One region of the Staphylococcus hyicus genome, then DNA from elsewhere that is predicted to be linked to it. Evidence: riboswitches for the same ligand, from Rfam matches in the RefSeq annotation. Region 1 holds a riboswitch; the other holds the start of a gene.
What was found. A riboswitch is a leader RNA that binds a small molecule or an ion and turns the genes downstream of it on or off. The one in region 1 is predicted to bind S-adenosylmethionine.
Positions count from the first base shown of each region.

Region 2: linked by a shared signal. The riboswitch ahead of metX (homoserine O-acetyltransferase MetX) and the one ahead of SHYC_RS09470 (methionine ABC transporter ATP-binding protein) in region 1 are both predicted to bind S-adenosylmethionine.

Region 1 is NZ_CP008747.1:2,002,392-2,010,150, reverse strand. It holds gene gcvH (glycine cleavage system protein GcvH) at 1-181, shown strand, start outside; gene SHYC_RS09480 (toprim domain-containing protein) at 263-658, shown strand; gene SHYC_RS09475 (thioredoxin family protein) at 624-944, shown strand; SAM riboswitch class I at 978-1,084, shown strand; gene SHYC_RS09470 (methionine ABC transporter ATP-binding protein) at 1,184-2,212, shown strand; gene SHYC_RS09465 (methionine ABC transporter permease) at 2,205-2,900, shown strand; gene SHYC_RS09460 (MetQ/NlpA family ABC transporter substrate-binding protein) at 2,925-3,749, shown strand; gene SHYC_RS09455 (polyprenyl-phosphate transporter PopT) at 4,236-5,084, opposite strand; gene sufC (Fe-S cluster assembly ATPase SufC) at 5,394-6,164, shown strand; gene sufD (Fe-S cluster assembly protein SufD) at 6,186-7,493, shown strand; gene SHYC_RS09440 (cysteine desulfurase) at 7,606-7,759, shown strand, end outside.
Region 2 is NZ_CP008747.1:16,112-23,870, reverse strand. It holds gene metX (homoserine O-acetyltransferase MetX) at 50-1,015, opposite strand; SAM riboswitch class I at 1,089-1,190, opposite strand; gene SHYC_RS00120 (AzlD domain-containing protein) at 1,249-1,578, opposite strand; gene SHYC_RS00115 (AzlC family ABC transporter permease) at 1,575-2,267, opposite strand; gene gvpU (gas vesicle accessory protein GvpU) at 2,566-2,949, opposite strand; gene SHYC_RS11770 (hypothetical protein) at 2,968-4,281, opposite strand; gene SHYC_RS00100 (hypothetical protein) at 4,287-5,138, opposite strand; partial or broken gene SHYC_RS00095 (gas vesicle protein) at 5,209-5,520, opposite strand; gene SHYC_RS00090 (gas vesicle protein K) at 5,546-5,836, opposite strand; gene SHYC_RS00085 (gas vesicle protein) at 5,775-6,080, opposite strand; gene SHYC_RS00080 (GvpL/GvpF family gas vesicle protein) at 6,099-6,908, opposite strand; gene SHYC_RS00075 (gas vesicle protein GvpG) at 6,910-7,164, opposite strand; gene SHYC_RS00070 (GvpL/GvpF family gas vesicle protein) at 7,164-7,759, opposite strand, start outside.

The DNA of each region.
Region 1 (7,759 bases):
ATTATATTCACCAGTATCTGGTAAAATCGTAGAAGTGAATGAAGATCTTGAAGACGAGCCAGAAGCTGTAAATGAATCGCCATATGAGAAAGCTTGGATGGTGAAAGTTGAATTAAGCGATGAAAGTGAACTTGATGCTTTAATGGATGCACAAGGTTATCAAGAAATGATTGGCGAATAATATTTTTAAACTCCTAGATATTCCTTTGATTATCTTGGAGTTTTTTTGCACTGAATACTAACTTTTTAGAAGGTGAAGACCATGGCGATGATTAATAAAGTAATTGTTGTAGAAGGCAAATCTGATAAAAAAAGAGTTAAGGAAGTGTTATTAGAACCGGTTGATATCATTTGTACACATGGCACGATGGGCATCGAAAAGTTAGATAATATGATTGAATCTTTGTACGGCAAACAAGTATATATTCTTGTTGATGCTGATACTGAAGGGCGAAAGATTCGAAAATGGTTTTCAAAGTATTTAAGTGAAAGTACAGATATCTTCATTGATTCAACTTTTAGTGAAGTGGCACGGTGTCCACGAGATTACCTCTCAAATGTTTTAGGGCGGCATGGATTTGACGTCAAAAACGATTTTTATGTAAAAGGAAAGTATTCATATCATGAGTGTTTTAGAGCAATCGAACAATACATTTAATGAACAAGAACAAGATATTAAATTAATCTTTGGCTATACGCCGATGTGTGGTACGTGTAAAGTGTCAGAACGCATGTTACACATCGCTAATAGTGTCACGCAATTGCCTTTAGAAAAACGAGATTTAAATTATTATCCTGAATTTAGCCAAATGTTCGAAATACAATCTGTTCCAATTTTGTTAATTATGCACAATGATAAAGAAGTTGATCGCATTTATGCATTTCAATCTGTTACATTTTTACTTGAACGGTTAAAAAAAGTGATTGACGAAATTCGAGGATAGTGATAATATTTAAACAATTCAATATTCAGAAAACTCTTATCTAGAGTGGTGGAGGGATGTGCCCTATGAAGCCCGGCAACCGTCTAAATTTAGAAATGGTGCCAATTCACATAAAGTATTTATACTTTTGAAGATGAGAGAAACGCATCGAAATCTATGCTTTCTCTTATTTTTATATAGGAGAAAGCTTTTTTTGTTCTGAAATTTGATAATTCGCAACACATTGAGGGGGAAGCGATATGATTGAGCTTAAAAATATCGTTAAACAGTACGAGAGCAAATCTAAATCCGTTTTAGCTGTTGATCATGTTAATCTAACCATTAACACAGGTACCATATTTGGTATTATTGGTTTTTCGGGTGCGGGAAAAAGCACTTTGGTGCGACTGTTTAATTATTTAGAAACACCAACGTCTGGCGATGTTGTTATCGGTGGAGATCATATAGGCCACTTGAGCAAACAAGCGCTAAGGTATAAAAGACAAAAAGTGGGCATGATTTTCCAACATTTCAATCTATTGTGGTCACGCACTGTACTTGATAATGTACGATTTCCGTTAGAAATTGCGGGTGTATCGAAACGTCATGCTAAAGCAAAAGCATTGGAATTGATAGAACGTGTTGGCTTAAAAGGGCGTGAACATGCGTATCCATCAGAATTATCAGGTGGTCAAAAACAACGTGTTGGTATTGCTAGAGCACTTGCAAATGACCCGGAGGTATTACTTTGTGATGAAGCAACGAGTGCATTGGATCCGCAAACAACAGATGAAATACTCGATTTATTAATTCAATTGAAAAAAGAGCAAAACTTAACCATTGTGATTATTACGCATGAAATGCATGTTATACGTCGCATTTGTGATGAAGTTGCGGTCATGGAAAATGGAAAGGTAATTGAACAAGGTAAAGTATCTGAAGTTTTTGAAAATCCAAAACATTCAGTCACTAAGCGCTTTGTGCAAGAAGATCTTCAACCTAAAGCTGAATTTGAAGACATTTCAGGTCTCGTCAAGTTAAATTCAAATGATAAACTTATAAAACTCAACTTTTCAGGTGAAGTGACGACACAGCCTATAATTTCGTATATTTTAAAAACGTATGATGTGGCTGTAAATATATTAGAAGCCAATATTAAACATTCTAAGTCAGGGGCTATTGGTTTTATTGTTGTACATATTTCTAACATCGACCAAACACAGTTTGAGCAATTAAAACTTGATTTAGAATCGAAACAAATTGAAGTTGAGGTGATTGCCCATGGGTAAAAGTTTTACTGAGATATTGCATGAAATGCTAACACTGCCAAATGTGCGTTGGCCAGATGTATGGACTGCGACCTATGAAACACTGTATATGACGATTATCTCGACTTTCTTTGCATTTATATTTGGCATCATTACAGGAGTAGTGTTATTTCTAACTTCTAAAAGTAAATCTAAAGCCGGTCGAATTTTTTATAATCTCGTGTCATTTTTCGTTAATTTATTCCGCGCAATCCCATTTATTATATTGATTTTATTGCTGATTCCTTTTACAAGTTTAATTTTAGGCACAATAAGTGGCCCTACAGGTGCATTGCCTGCATTGATTATTGGTGCTTCGCCTTTTTATGGACGACTTGTTGAAATTGCTTTAAAAGAAATAGATAAAGGTGTGATAGAAGCAGCTTGGTCAATGGGTGCAAACACATGGACGGTGATACGGAAAGTTTTAATTCCTGAATCGCTCCCTGCTTTAATTTCTGGCATAACTGTTACTGCAATTGCATTAGTTGGATCTACAGCTGTTGCAGGTGTTATTGGTGCGGGAGGGTTAGGTAATTTAGCGTATTTAACAGGATTTACACGAAATCAAAATGATGTCATTTTAATTTCAACCATTTTAATTTTAGTTATCGTCTTCGTTATTCAATTTTTGGGAGATTGGACAACGAATAAAATAGACAAACGATAAATACAAGATAAGGAGAATGTAATAATGAAAAGATTTTTATCAATTGCTGTAATTTTAGTTCTATCTGTAGTATTGGTTGCTTGTGGCAATAACGATTCAAAAAGTAGTAAGGAAGATAAGAAAATTGTGGTCGGGGCATCTCCTGCACCACATGCTGAAATATTAGAAAAAGCGAAGCCAATATTAGAAAAAGAAGGATACAATTTAGAAATTAAAACGATTAATGATTATACGACGCCAAACAAATTGTTAGATGCAGGTGAATTAGATGCAAACTTTTTCCAGCACACACCATACTTAGATACAGAGAAAAAAGATAAGGGCTATAAAATAGAATCAGCAGGTAACGTACATTTAGAACCAATGGCTGTATATTCTCAAAAACACAAAAGTCTAAAAGATTTACCTAAAGGGGCAGAGATTTTTGTATCTAATAATCCTGCAGAACAAGGGAGATTCTTGAAATTCTTTGTGGATGAAGGGCTTATCAAAATTAAAAAAGGTGTTAAAATCCAAGATGCTACTTTTGATGACATTGTAGAAAACAAAAAAGATATTAAATTTAACAGTAAACAAGCAGCAGAATTTTTACCAAAAACATATCAAAATAACGAAGGTGACGCAGTTATCATTAACTCTAACTTTGCAATTGAACAAAAGTTAAACCCACAAAAAGATTCTATTGCTGTTGAAAAATCTGATGATAACCCGTATGCGAATTTAATTGCAGTTCAAGAAGGGCATAAAGATGACAAAAAAATTAAAGCTTTAATTAAAGTGTTACAATCTGATGAGATTAAAACATTCATTAAAGATAAATATAATGGAGCAGTAACACCAGCGAAATAATAAAAATGACGCAGGGACATAAACTATTTCAATTTTGATTGTTCCTAACACCTCGCTTTTCTAGGCGCCTTACCACAACGAGGGAACATTACAGAAATCTAATTGATTTCGTAGTAATGTCTCCCCGTGCATGAAGACGTTAGGAATGCAATGCATTACGTCTTCAGTCCACTTATGAACATGCGTGAATAGGTGGTCTGCGTAAGTTACGGAAAGCTTTCTAAGCGCATACTTATTCCAGTCAGCTACTGCCTTATATATTGTAAAAGCCAATAGTCTTGGATTTATGCGCTCGAAATGGATTTTCGGTTTCGGCTTAATGCCTCAGAAGTCTCAGCTAAGGAAGCAATCAAAGTGATGTTTTAATTCATCATCTTTCCCCCAGTAAGACTAAATTTATATATAAATATAACCAACAAAGTTCATTACAATGAATTTTGTTGGTTTTTTTTGATTAACAGGGTAGTTATGTTCCAGCCCTGTTTTTTATTCATGTGTATAACGACCTAAAATATAACTTACAGTAAACCCTATCATTAACGTGAAAATAGATATTATCCACGTCAATAAAGTAGTGGGAAGTCCAGGGAAGACAGAGAATAGTGATCCTACCACTAAACCTAAAATTGCTGCATACGTTAAATACGTATAGTGTGTGAGTAAATATTTGATTAATTTACTCGCAACAATAAATCCAACAAGTACGCCAAAACCGACTAACATAATAACGGGTAACGCTTGGAAGTTAAAACGTACAATTTCTGAAATCGCATACGTTACAGTACTGTATACGCCAAGTAATAATAATATGAATGATCCTGATATGCCGGGGAGAAGCATAGCGCTTGAAGCTAATATCCCAGCGACAAAATATTTAATCAACATCGGTGTTGATAAATCTATGTCTGATGGTGCAGTGTGTGACGTGTCGCCTTTAAAAAATGCCATTGCGGCGAGCAATAATGTAAAAGTAACAACTATAATCCAATGAGAAGCTTTAAACGTTTTATTGTAATGTGAAATTCTCAATAAAAATGGAATAACGCCAATAATTAAACCGGTAAAGAAAAACATCGTTGGCACTTGGTGGTATGCTAATAAATAATTAATAAGACTGCTTAAAATACCAATAGCCAACCCCATACCGATAATAATAGGTAGTAAAAACAAAACACTACGTTTAAAGTTTTTTGAGAATACGCCACTCACTGAGGAAATGAAATCATCATAGATGCCAAGAAGTAGCGCAATGGTTCCACCGCTAACGCCTGGAATTAAATCACTTACACCCATTGCAAAGCCACGAGGAAGATTTGAAAGTTTAAATCGAGCCATAGTCAAACGTGTTCCTTTCTTAATGTGATTCCTTTATATTAACTGAAATGTCATAGTACAACAATACAATGGAATAAGCAATGAAGAACTGTTCTGATTGAGAACAAGTCATCGTCTATTATCAATAACTTTTCTAATTACAGTAAAAAAATGATTCGTAAATAAAGCGCTTTTTTCAACCCGTAATGGTTTAAAATTCCCGTTATTTCCGTTATAATGTGCATTTAGGAAGATTAGAAATCCTTTTGACGTTACTTTAAAATTATTATAAACTAGTAGATGTAATCTAACTTTTTGGAGGGAATAGTAATGCCATCAACATTAGAAATTAAAGACTTACACGTGTCTATTGACGATAAAGAGATTTTAAAAGGTGTTAACTTAACAATAAATACGGGTGAAATCCATGCCATTATGGGACCGAATGGTACGGGTAAATCTACACTTTCTTCAGCGATTATGGGTCATCCATCATATGAAGTGACTCAAGGTGAAGTATTATTAGACGGCGAGAACATTTTAGAGATGGAAGTTGATGAAAGAGCTAAAGCTGGCCTCTTTTTAGCAATGCAATATCCATCTGAAATTACAGGGGTAACAAATGCGGACTTCATGCGTTCTGCTATCAACTCACAACGTGAAGAAGGCCAAGAAATTAACTTAATGCAATTTATCAAAAAATTAGATAAACATATGGACTTCTTAGATATGGATAAAGATATGGCACAACGTTATTTAAATGAAGGTTTTTCTGGTGGGGAGAAAAAACGTAATGAAATCCTTCAATTAATGATGTTACAACCTAAATTTGCAATTTTAGATGAAATTGATTCAGGTTTGGATATTGATGCTTTAAAAGTTGTATCTAAAGGTATCAACGAAATGCGCGGCGATGACTTTGGTTCGCTTATTATTACGCACTACCAACGTTTATTAAATTATATTACGCCAGACCATGTACACGTGATGTATAACGGTATCGTTGTTAAATCGGGTGGTGCAGAATTAGCTAAACGCCTTGAAGAAGAAGGTTATGAGTGGGTTAAAGAAGAATATGATTCAGTAGTAGCGAACCAATAATCATCATAGGAGGAAATAAGTATGACGACTGAAACTTTAAATATTTCTGAAGCTCAACTTGTTGATTATTCAAAAGCGCACAATGAACCTTCTTGGATGACACAGTTAAGAAAAGATGCGTTAAAACAATCTGAGTCTTTAGAAATGCCAAAACCAGATAAAACTAAAATAGATAAATGGGATTTTGATTCGTTTAAACAACTTGAAACAACAGGCAAAACATTTGAAACACTTCAAGATCTCCCAAAAGAAATTGATCGCATTATTAACGTTGAAGCGAGTGAGAATTTAATCATTCAACATAATAATACGTTAGCGTATTCAAAAGTGAATGACAAAGCTAAGGAAGATGGCGTCATCATAGAACATATTAGTGAAGCGCTTCAAAACCATAGCGACCTAGTTGAAAAATATTTCATGAAAGATGCAGTGACTGTAGACGAACATCGTCTTACAGCATTAAATGCGGCGTTAATGAATGGTGGTGTCTTTGTTTATGTGCCACGTAACGTAGTTGTAGAACATCCGATTCAATATGTGGTGCTGCACGACGATACACAAGCAAGTTTTTTCAATCATGTGATATTAGTCACTGAAGAAAGCGCTGAAGTGACTTATGTTGAAAACTATCTTTCGACGGTTTCTGGCGATGGCTGCCAAGTGAACATTATTTCTGAAGTCATTGCAGGGGCAAATTCTAAAATTGCGTACGGTTCTGTAGACTTTTTAGATAAAGGATTTACAGGTCATATTATGCGCCGTGGTACAACTGCTGCCGATGCAACGATTAATTGGTCGCTTGGTTTAATGAATGAAGGCAATCAAATTATTGATAATACAACAAATTTAATTGGTGACCGTTCAACGTCTGATTTAAAATCTGTTGTTGTAGGCCGTGGGGAACAGACAATTAACTTAACATCACGCATTGTTCAATATGGTAAAGAAACAGATGGACACATTCTTAAACACGGTGTAATGAAAGAAAAAGCTTCTTCAATCTTTAATGGTATCGGTTATATTAAACATGGTGGTTCAGGCTCTTCAGCGAATCAAGAGTCACGCGTTCTTATGTTATCTGAAAATGCACGTGGAGATGCGAACCCAATTCTATTAATTGATGAAGATGATGTGGAAGCAGGACATGCTGCTTCAGTAGGACGTGTTGATCCTGAGCAACTTTACTATTTGATGAGCCGTGGTATTTCTCAACATGAAGCAGAGCGATTAGTCATTCATGGTTTCTTAGATCCAGTGGTACGCGAGCTTCCGATTGCTGACGTTCAACGTCAATTAAGAGAAGTGATCGAACTTAAAGTAGGAAAATAAGCATTTTAACGAAGTGTTAATTAAAAAGTGGCCTTTCATGATAGACGTTTAAGTGCCACTTTGTTACGTTTTGTATTTTGGAGATTGTCTGTAACTTTTTGGAGAAAGGTCTGTGATAACAGTGACCGAAACACAATTTGAGGTTGAAACAATTATTAATGACTTTCCTATTTTAAAACAAAAGGTCAATGGGAAACGGTTAGCCTATTTAGACTCAACTGCGACGAGTCAAAAACCGACCCAAGTCATTCAAGCCATTGATGATT
Region 2 (7,759 bases), 490 kb from region 1:
GTATCTCATTTACATAATTATAACAAAAATGTAACATATTCGTCTAAATTTAGCGTCTAAATCTTGAAAGTTCTAAGAAATGGTATAAATAAGGTGCCCAATCATTAAAATTAAGTAGAAAGCCATCATGCCCGACATTATCTGGCACAAAAAAATGACGGTGATATTTGAAATAATTACCTATAGCGGCAACTTGATCGTCTGGATATAATAAATCATCAGTAAACCCCATCGTTAACACTTTCGTATTTAAATTACGAAATACGTCATCCACATCGTGACGCGCTCTAAAAATATTATGACTGTCTAAAACATCGAGCAGTGTGAGGTAACACTTTAAATCAAAGCTTGTTTTAAATTTATCACCTTGATGTTTTTGATAGGTTACTACTTCATCCGGCGTAAATCTCGCTTCATAACTTTTAGACGACCGGTATGTTAAAAAACCTAATTGTCGCGCAATACTTAAGCCTTCCCTTCCTCCTAAATGTATCGCTTGACGTGCGATTTCATTAAATGCACGTGAATAAGAAGACGTTTTTACGGTAGAAGCCAGAATGACTGCCTTTTTCACTTTAAATTTTTGGTTATACAAGAGTTCTAGTACTTGCATACCACCGAGAGAGGCGCCTATCAACACTTCTATCGTTTCAAATTGAAGCGCTTGTAACCCTAATTCAATAGCACGAACGATATCACGGATTGTTAACCTCGAAGGGAATTGTGAATCTGTTAGCCGCGAACTAGATCCAAATGGACTTCCAATCACATTAAATGTTAAAAATTGGTAATCATGTAATGGCATATAGCCTCCATCAATAATTTCACGCCACCATCCAGGGTTATCTTCTGTACCATAAGTTAAATGGTTTCCTGTTAATGCGTGACATACTAATACCAGAGGTTGTCCTCGATATCCTACATGTTCATATCTCAATTTTAAATCTTGAATCATTTCACCTGATTCTGTTTTAAATTCACCTAAATGCAGTGTATCAACTGTATAATGTGTCAATTTAGCATACCCTCCCTCTAAACAAAAAAGTTGTACTACCGTCTGTACGGCAATACAACTCATGTTAATCATTGACTTATCACTCGAAACATTCGTTGGTTTTAGCACCGTACTTATCACTAAGTGGTTGCTGAAGCATCACAGGGCCAAATCCCTCAACTTCTCTTAATAAGCTTTCAGTATTCAATTCATTAATTCATATCATAACGTATTCAGAATATTCATGCAAATGTTTACAGAGGTAGAATAAGTCTTAAACATGCAACACTTACCATACCTATAATAACAGCAATGGTTAAACTCCTTGATATCAAAGTAGCGAGAAGTGTTGGGATAACTGCGAATACATAAATCCAGTTTAAGCGAAATCCAAAGTGACCAGTTTCTTGAATGATCAATCCATCAACAACTAAGGCAGCAAACAATGTAATTGGTATAAAAGATAACCATTGAATGACTTTTTCAGAAAGTTGTAATTGTGCGATTGCGATGAAAGGCGTAATACGTAATAATAATGTGCCTATACCAGATAGAATAATGGTCCAAAGAATATACATTGTCATCGGTCCATCACCACCCCTATTGCAGCTGTAACCATTGATGTAATTAAAATGGCGATATAAGATGGCATTACAAGACTGAATACCATCATTTGTATAACGACAATACATACCAGTTTTAAATAGAGATGTAACTTGGGTTTCGTAAGACCTTCAAATTGACTTAACATAAGGAAAATAAACATGGCGATAATCGCATAATCCAATCCTAACGCTTCAGGATTCGAAAAGATATCACCGAGTAACGCACCAAGAATACATACAAAAATCCAAAATATGTAAGCTGTAATATTGATGCCATGCATCCAACGTCTCCCGATTACAGCTCCTTTTGAATGTGGTGTAATTGCGATACCAAATGTCTCATCCGTTAATAACGATCCGATACCTACACGATGAGGTAAAGATGTCGCTTTAAAGTTTGGGGCGAGAGTCATACTTAATAAAAACATACGACTGTTAACGACAAGTGCTGTGAGTACAATAATCCATATAGGCGTTTGAACAGCCATTAATGCAATAATGATAAATTGAGCAGCACCTGCATAAACGAGTATAGATAGTAACGCGATGTCTAAAATACTAAAGCCAGAGGCAATACCTACGATACCGAAAGAAAAACCAACACCTGCATAACCGAGCAACGTAGGAATACAATCTTTGACACCTTGCCTAAACGAATTGTAAGCCATTGCACCTCACCCCTCCTTAAAATTAAAACTATTTTAGTATAAATCAATAAAAATTACCATAAGGTTAGTCTGAGGTGTGAGTGACGTCAGACTATCGTTTGTCTTAAAAATACTGAATTCTTGCCGTTGATGGATAATTAGTTTTTCCAAAAAAGATACCTTTAATATCATAAATACGCGCTATGTCATTAAAATCCCCTCCCCTACACATTTACGCATAAAAAAACTGGATGTATCTTAATAGACCCATCCAGCTACTCATTTATTAAAACGTGCTTAGCATTAACTTTTGTCAAAATTATTTTGCTTCTGTAATTTTACCTAAGAAGAAACTATCCACTTCAGTTAAACGCCCTCTCCATAATGTCGAACCTACAGATGGAATTGGGTGACTACCATTTAAATAAACGCGTGCATCTTTGAGATGAATAAAGTTCGCGCCACCTTTGCTTGATTTCGCAGATTCACTCGCATCTGAAAATTGTTCACTAAATTCTTTAGCAACATCATTGCCATCTTTAAACGATTCACTTAAAGATTTGTAGTAATCCTCAGCAGAAACTAACGTCCCTGAAACAATTGATCCATTAACAAGTAAAGAAATATCTAATGCAAAACCATTTTCATTCGTAGCCTCTACAAAAGATTCTAAAATACCGTCTTTATTCGTCGCTTCACTCATATTGATACCCCCACACGATTATTTTTTAGAAACCGTATCATCATTGATTTCTATTTTAGTTTGAATGCCTTTAGCTTCTTTAGAAACCTCATTTTTCTTGATTTTCACTGATTTTTTGTTTTTCGTCAGTTTATCCCAAAAACCTTTTTTCGGCTCTTTAACAGATAATGTGGTGTCTTGATTTTCTTCTTTATCTTCTTCCGTATCTTCAGAGTCTTCTTCTTCAGTTGATTCTTCTTCCTCTGTTTCTGAAGTGTCCTCTTCATCCTCTTCTTCTGAGTCCTCGGAGTCTTCTTCTTCAGCTAATTCTTCTTCCTCTGTTTCTGAATCTTCCTCTTCGTCCTCCTCTTTTGAGTCCTCGGAGTCTTCTTCTTCAGCTGATTCTTCCTCTGTTTCTGAATCTTCCTCTTCATCCTCTTCTTCTTTTGAGTCCTCGGAGTCTTCTTCTTCAGCTGATTCTTCCTCTGTTTCTGAATCTTCCTCTTCATCCTCTTCTTCTTTTGAGTCCTCGGAGTCTTCTTCTTCAGCTGATTCTTCTTTTGAGTCCTCGGAGTCTTCTTCTTCAGCTGATTCTTCTTCTGTGTCCTCAGTGTCTTCTTCCTTGTCTTGGGCGTCAGATGCTTCTTTATCATCCGCATCGTTCGCTTTTTCTTTGTCATCAACAGTTTCTGAATCCGAAGTCTCCGCGTCGTCTTCTTTTTCTTGTTTAGACGCTTCTTCGGTTGCTTCTTCCTCTTTTACCTCATCATCTTTTTTCTTAGTAGTCGCTTGAGATGACTTGGTAGATTTATGAGTTGTTTCATTATTTTCATCTTTAGTTGAATCATCTTCTGAATTTTTTGTTGTTCTACGACGACGTGTCGTTTTTTTCTTAGTTGCATTCTCTTCTTTATCTTCGCTATCATTATCATCTTTAGTGTCGTTAGCGTCATCAGATGTTTTTTTAGTAGATTTTCTACGACGTGTCGTTGATTTACGCTTAGGTTTTTCTTCTGTCTTGTCATCATCTTCAGATGCGTCTGTTTTTTCTTTATTTTCAGCTTCTTTTGTCGATTTTTTTGTAGTTCTTCGACGTCTGGTTGTCTTCGGTTTGTCTTCTTTTTCTTCTTTCTCATCTACTTTTTCACTGTCTTTAGAAGCTGCATCGTCTTTTTTAGAGGATGCAGCTTTCTTCTTAGTTGCAGTAGATTGAGATTTAGTGCGTGTAGTTTTCTTTTTTGAAGTTGAATTTTTAGACGTCTCTTCTTCAGAGTCTTTTTCTTTTGTTTCATTTACTTCAGTTTGATGGTCGCTTTTTGTACTTCTAGGTGAGGTTTTTTTACTTTGTGGCATATCAATCACTTCCTCATTTTCCCGAGAAGCCCCTTGTTCTCTTTCTGCTTCTTCTTCTTTTTTTTTAAATCCTTCTTTTTGTTCACACCATTTTTTCCTAATTTATTTAAAATTGAATCTTTTATAGAGTCATCTTTGTTTGATTTCTCTTTTTTCTTACGTGTTTTTTTAGATGATTGATCATCTTTTTTAAAACGGTCCAACAAAGAAGATTTCTCTTTTTCCTTTGTTATTTTAGCTTCTTTTCCATTCTTTTCAGCTTTTTTCGCATCTTTTTTGCGAGCTTTTTCATTTTTTGTTTGATCACCATTTTTTTCACTTTTCTCGGACTTTTTGAAAATAGTTTTCCCTTTGTTCTTTTTCTCATGATTAGATCCCTCTTCTTTCACTTTTGCTTTTGCCTTTTTCGCATCTGTGCGCGGCGTTTTAGACGCTGATTGTGTTTTCTCTTTTTTGTCTTTTTTCAAACTGCTTAATACATTTCCCTTGTTATCTGAGTCTTTCGTTGACGTATCATCATTATGAAAAATACGTGAATTAATTTTCGTTTTTTTCATAGACTTCTTGTCCTTTCTATCGCCCTTGTGATCTTTTTTGAATTTATCCCATAAAGATCCTTTACGCTTTGTCGCTTTGTTTTTAGTAAATGTACTAAATAATGAGGACTTAGACTTTTTAGATTGTGATTGTTGATTTAAAAGTTGTGACGTTAAAGATTTCATATTTTCTAATCGATCTTTCGTCATCGTTCCTGATTTCGGGTTACTTTTAGACGTAGACAAATAGCCCATTGTAGCGCCTAATATGCCACCAACAATCGTTTTCTTAATTATCTTTTCCTTCTCCTTTTGCTTCATCTTTTTGTCCCCCATTCTTTGCTGTCGCTGGTTCTTCTACCTTAGTGTCTTGACTTAACGCATTTTCATTAATTTTACTTTCAAGTGCTTCAATTTTATTCAACAATTCTTGATTTTCGGATTCTAAATCTTTTTGTTGATTCATTTTATTTTCCGTCGCTCTTGAAGTGAGATATGGATCTGTTTCCCACCAATCTAAACCAATTTCTTTCGCTTTATCTACTGAAGCCACAATTAGACGTATTTTAATGGAAAGGAGCTCGACATCAGCAATTCCAACACGAATGTCACCTGCGATTACGACACCTTTATCAAGTACTTTTTCAAGTACTTCCACTAAGTTACTTGATCCATTTTGTGGTAAATTTGGGTCATTTGCCATTGCATTTCACTCCTTTTTGTTGGTATTACATCAATCTGCCTAATGGTCCGAGGTCAATATTTAAATCTTCATCGTCAAAGCCGAAGTGATCTTTAAGCTCGTCCATTTTCTCCTCTAAGTCCATCAATGCTATGCCTAATTCTTCAATTTGTTCATCCGTTAAAGTTCCACTTTCAACGCGACGAATGGCATGACGTTCAACAATTTCACGTAACAATTCGATAACAGTTAATACAAGTTGTGCTAATCCATCTTCAGCTTCGTCCTGATTGAAGTTGATGCGTCCGTTTTGGTTCACTTGATTCATCTGTGGCATCGAGCAATTCCCTCCTTTGTCTTTCAAAATCTTCTGATGTTAAATCTCGACGTTCTGTTTCTTGAGTTTGAATTAGTTTTTCAACAGAAGAGATGAGTACACGTAAATCCAAGTAAACTAAATCAATATTAGCTATTGAAATGATTAAATCTCCGCGGATAACGACACCTTTATCTAAAATGACATCCAAAACATCAATGAGACCGACTTCTTTGTTTTCTATCGTTTCTTTCGTAGATGGCATACGCACATCACCTCACTTCTAGTAAAAAACAGAAAAGTGATAAGCTGGCCAAGGCCCATTCGCATCAATTCTCAGTTCTTCACCGTTATTATTTTTCTCCCATTCTGCAATATCAGTTTTGAACTGTTCGACGTGATCTTTCGAAAGGAGATAGACACTATTTAAAATCATATCTTCTTTTAATCCAGTGACATCTTTACTCCAATTCTTTTTTACTTTTTGTTCAATAGCATAGGATTTGACTTGATTGTGAAGTGATTCGCTCATACGATCTTTTTCGTTTTCAAGTTCTGTATCAATTAGTTTGTCTATTTTCTTTTCTTCAAAGAAACGGCGACCTTTTGGTAAATTACTGATTTCTTGACGTTTTGCTTCAACTTTTTCGTTATTAACGCTCAATTTTTCACGTAATTTGTTATCATCGCAATAAACTTTAATTGTCCATTCCTCTTTACCTTGAAGATATGCAAACGTTTCTGTTACTTTATCTTTCACTTCATCAATCGTTTCTCTTAAATTATCTTCACTTTTGTAAATCGTACAGAATTTAAGTGGAATTAACGTGTAATGTTGATTTAATGTAGAAATAGTTTCATGGTGATGGAATGCTTTTTCTTGAAGCCATTCCATGTCATTATCCACTTTGTCTTCAATAATAGATTCGGAATACGCATCACCATCTAATGACGTTACAATTGCCACAATGTCATCATTTACTTTTGAGGTGAATAATTCATGTTCACCATCAAAACCGGTAATTGACGGTAATGGTTCTTTATCAATTTCTGATGCAGGTACTAATGCGTATAAATAAGTTAAGTTTTCCATGTTATCTCTCTTCTTTCTCATCGATTAATGCTTCCCATTTATCGATTTCTCGTTGTTTTGCGATTTCATATCGTGCTAATAACACTTCTTCTTGTTCTTTATAAACATCCTCTGGAATTTCACCTAGTTCAGCCATCATTTGTAAATGAATTAATTTCTTCTCAATGGTAGGTAAATCATAAAGTTCTTTATCGGCTTCCTCTTTAACCTTGCGTGCTATAGAAGTCAACATTTTAATTGACCCATATGCTAACATTAAGATCCCTCAATATTTAAACGGATATTCACAAAGTTATATGCTGGCCATGGACCTGTATATTTAAAGTCCACTTTATCTTTATATTTTTCATGAAGTTCATTTACTTTCGCATCGAACTTTTCATCTTGATTGCGATCGACTAAAAAGGCAGCATTTAGTAACACTTTTTCACCTTGTGGATCATTGACGCGTCCAGCAGTACTTAATTTTTCAAGTGGTTTATAAATATCCGTCTCGATTTCTTTTCTGAGACTCTCAATAATTTTTTGAGTTGCCTCACCAAGTTTCATGCGATCAAAATAGCCAGCATCTTTAGATTTACCCTGAACATTTTTACTCATTGATTGGATGTTTGCATTACTTTTAACGGTTGACTCTAAATATTCTTGTTTACCGATGACTTTAAGTCCTAGTTCAAATTTACCCTTAATTTCAGGAAATAATTTCTCAAATTGAGGATAAAGTTTTTCAAGCAAGATTTTGACATCTTCTTTTGATTTAAAAACATTACCAAAACTTACAGGAATTACGGATTCATTTTCTTCCATCACTTTTGCAACTAATGATTGATGCATCATTAAGTTTTCTTGAT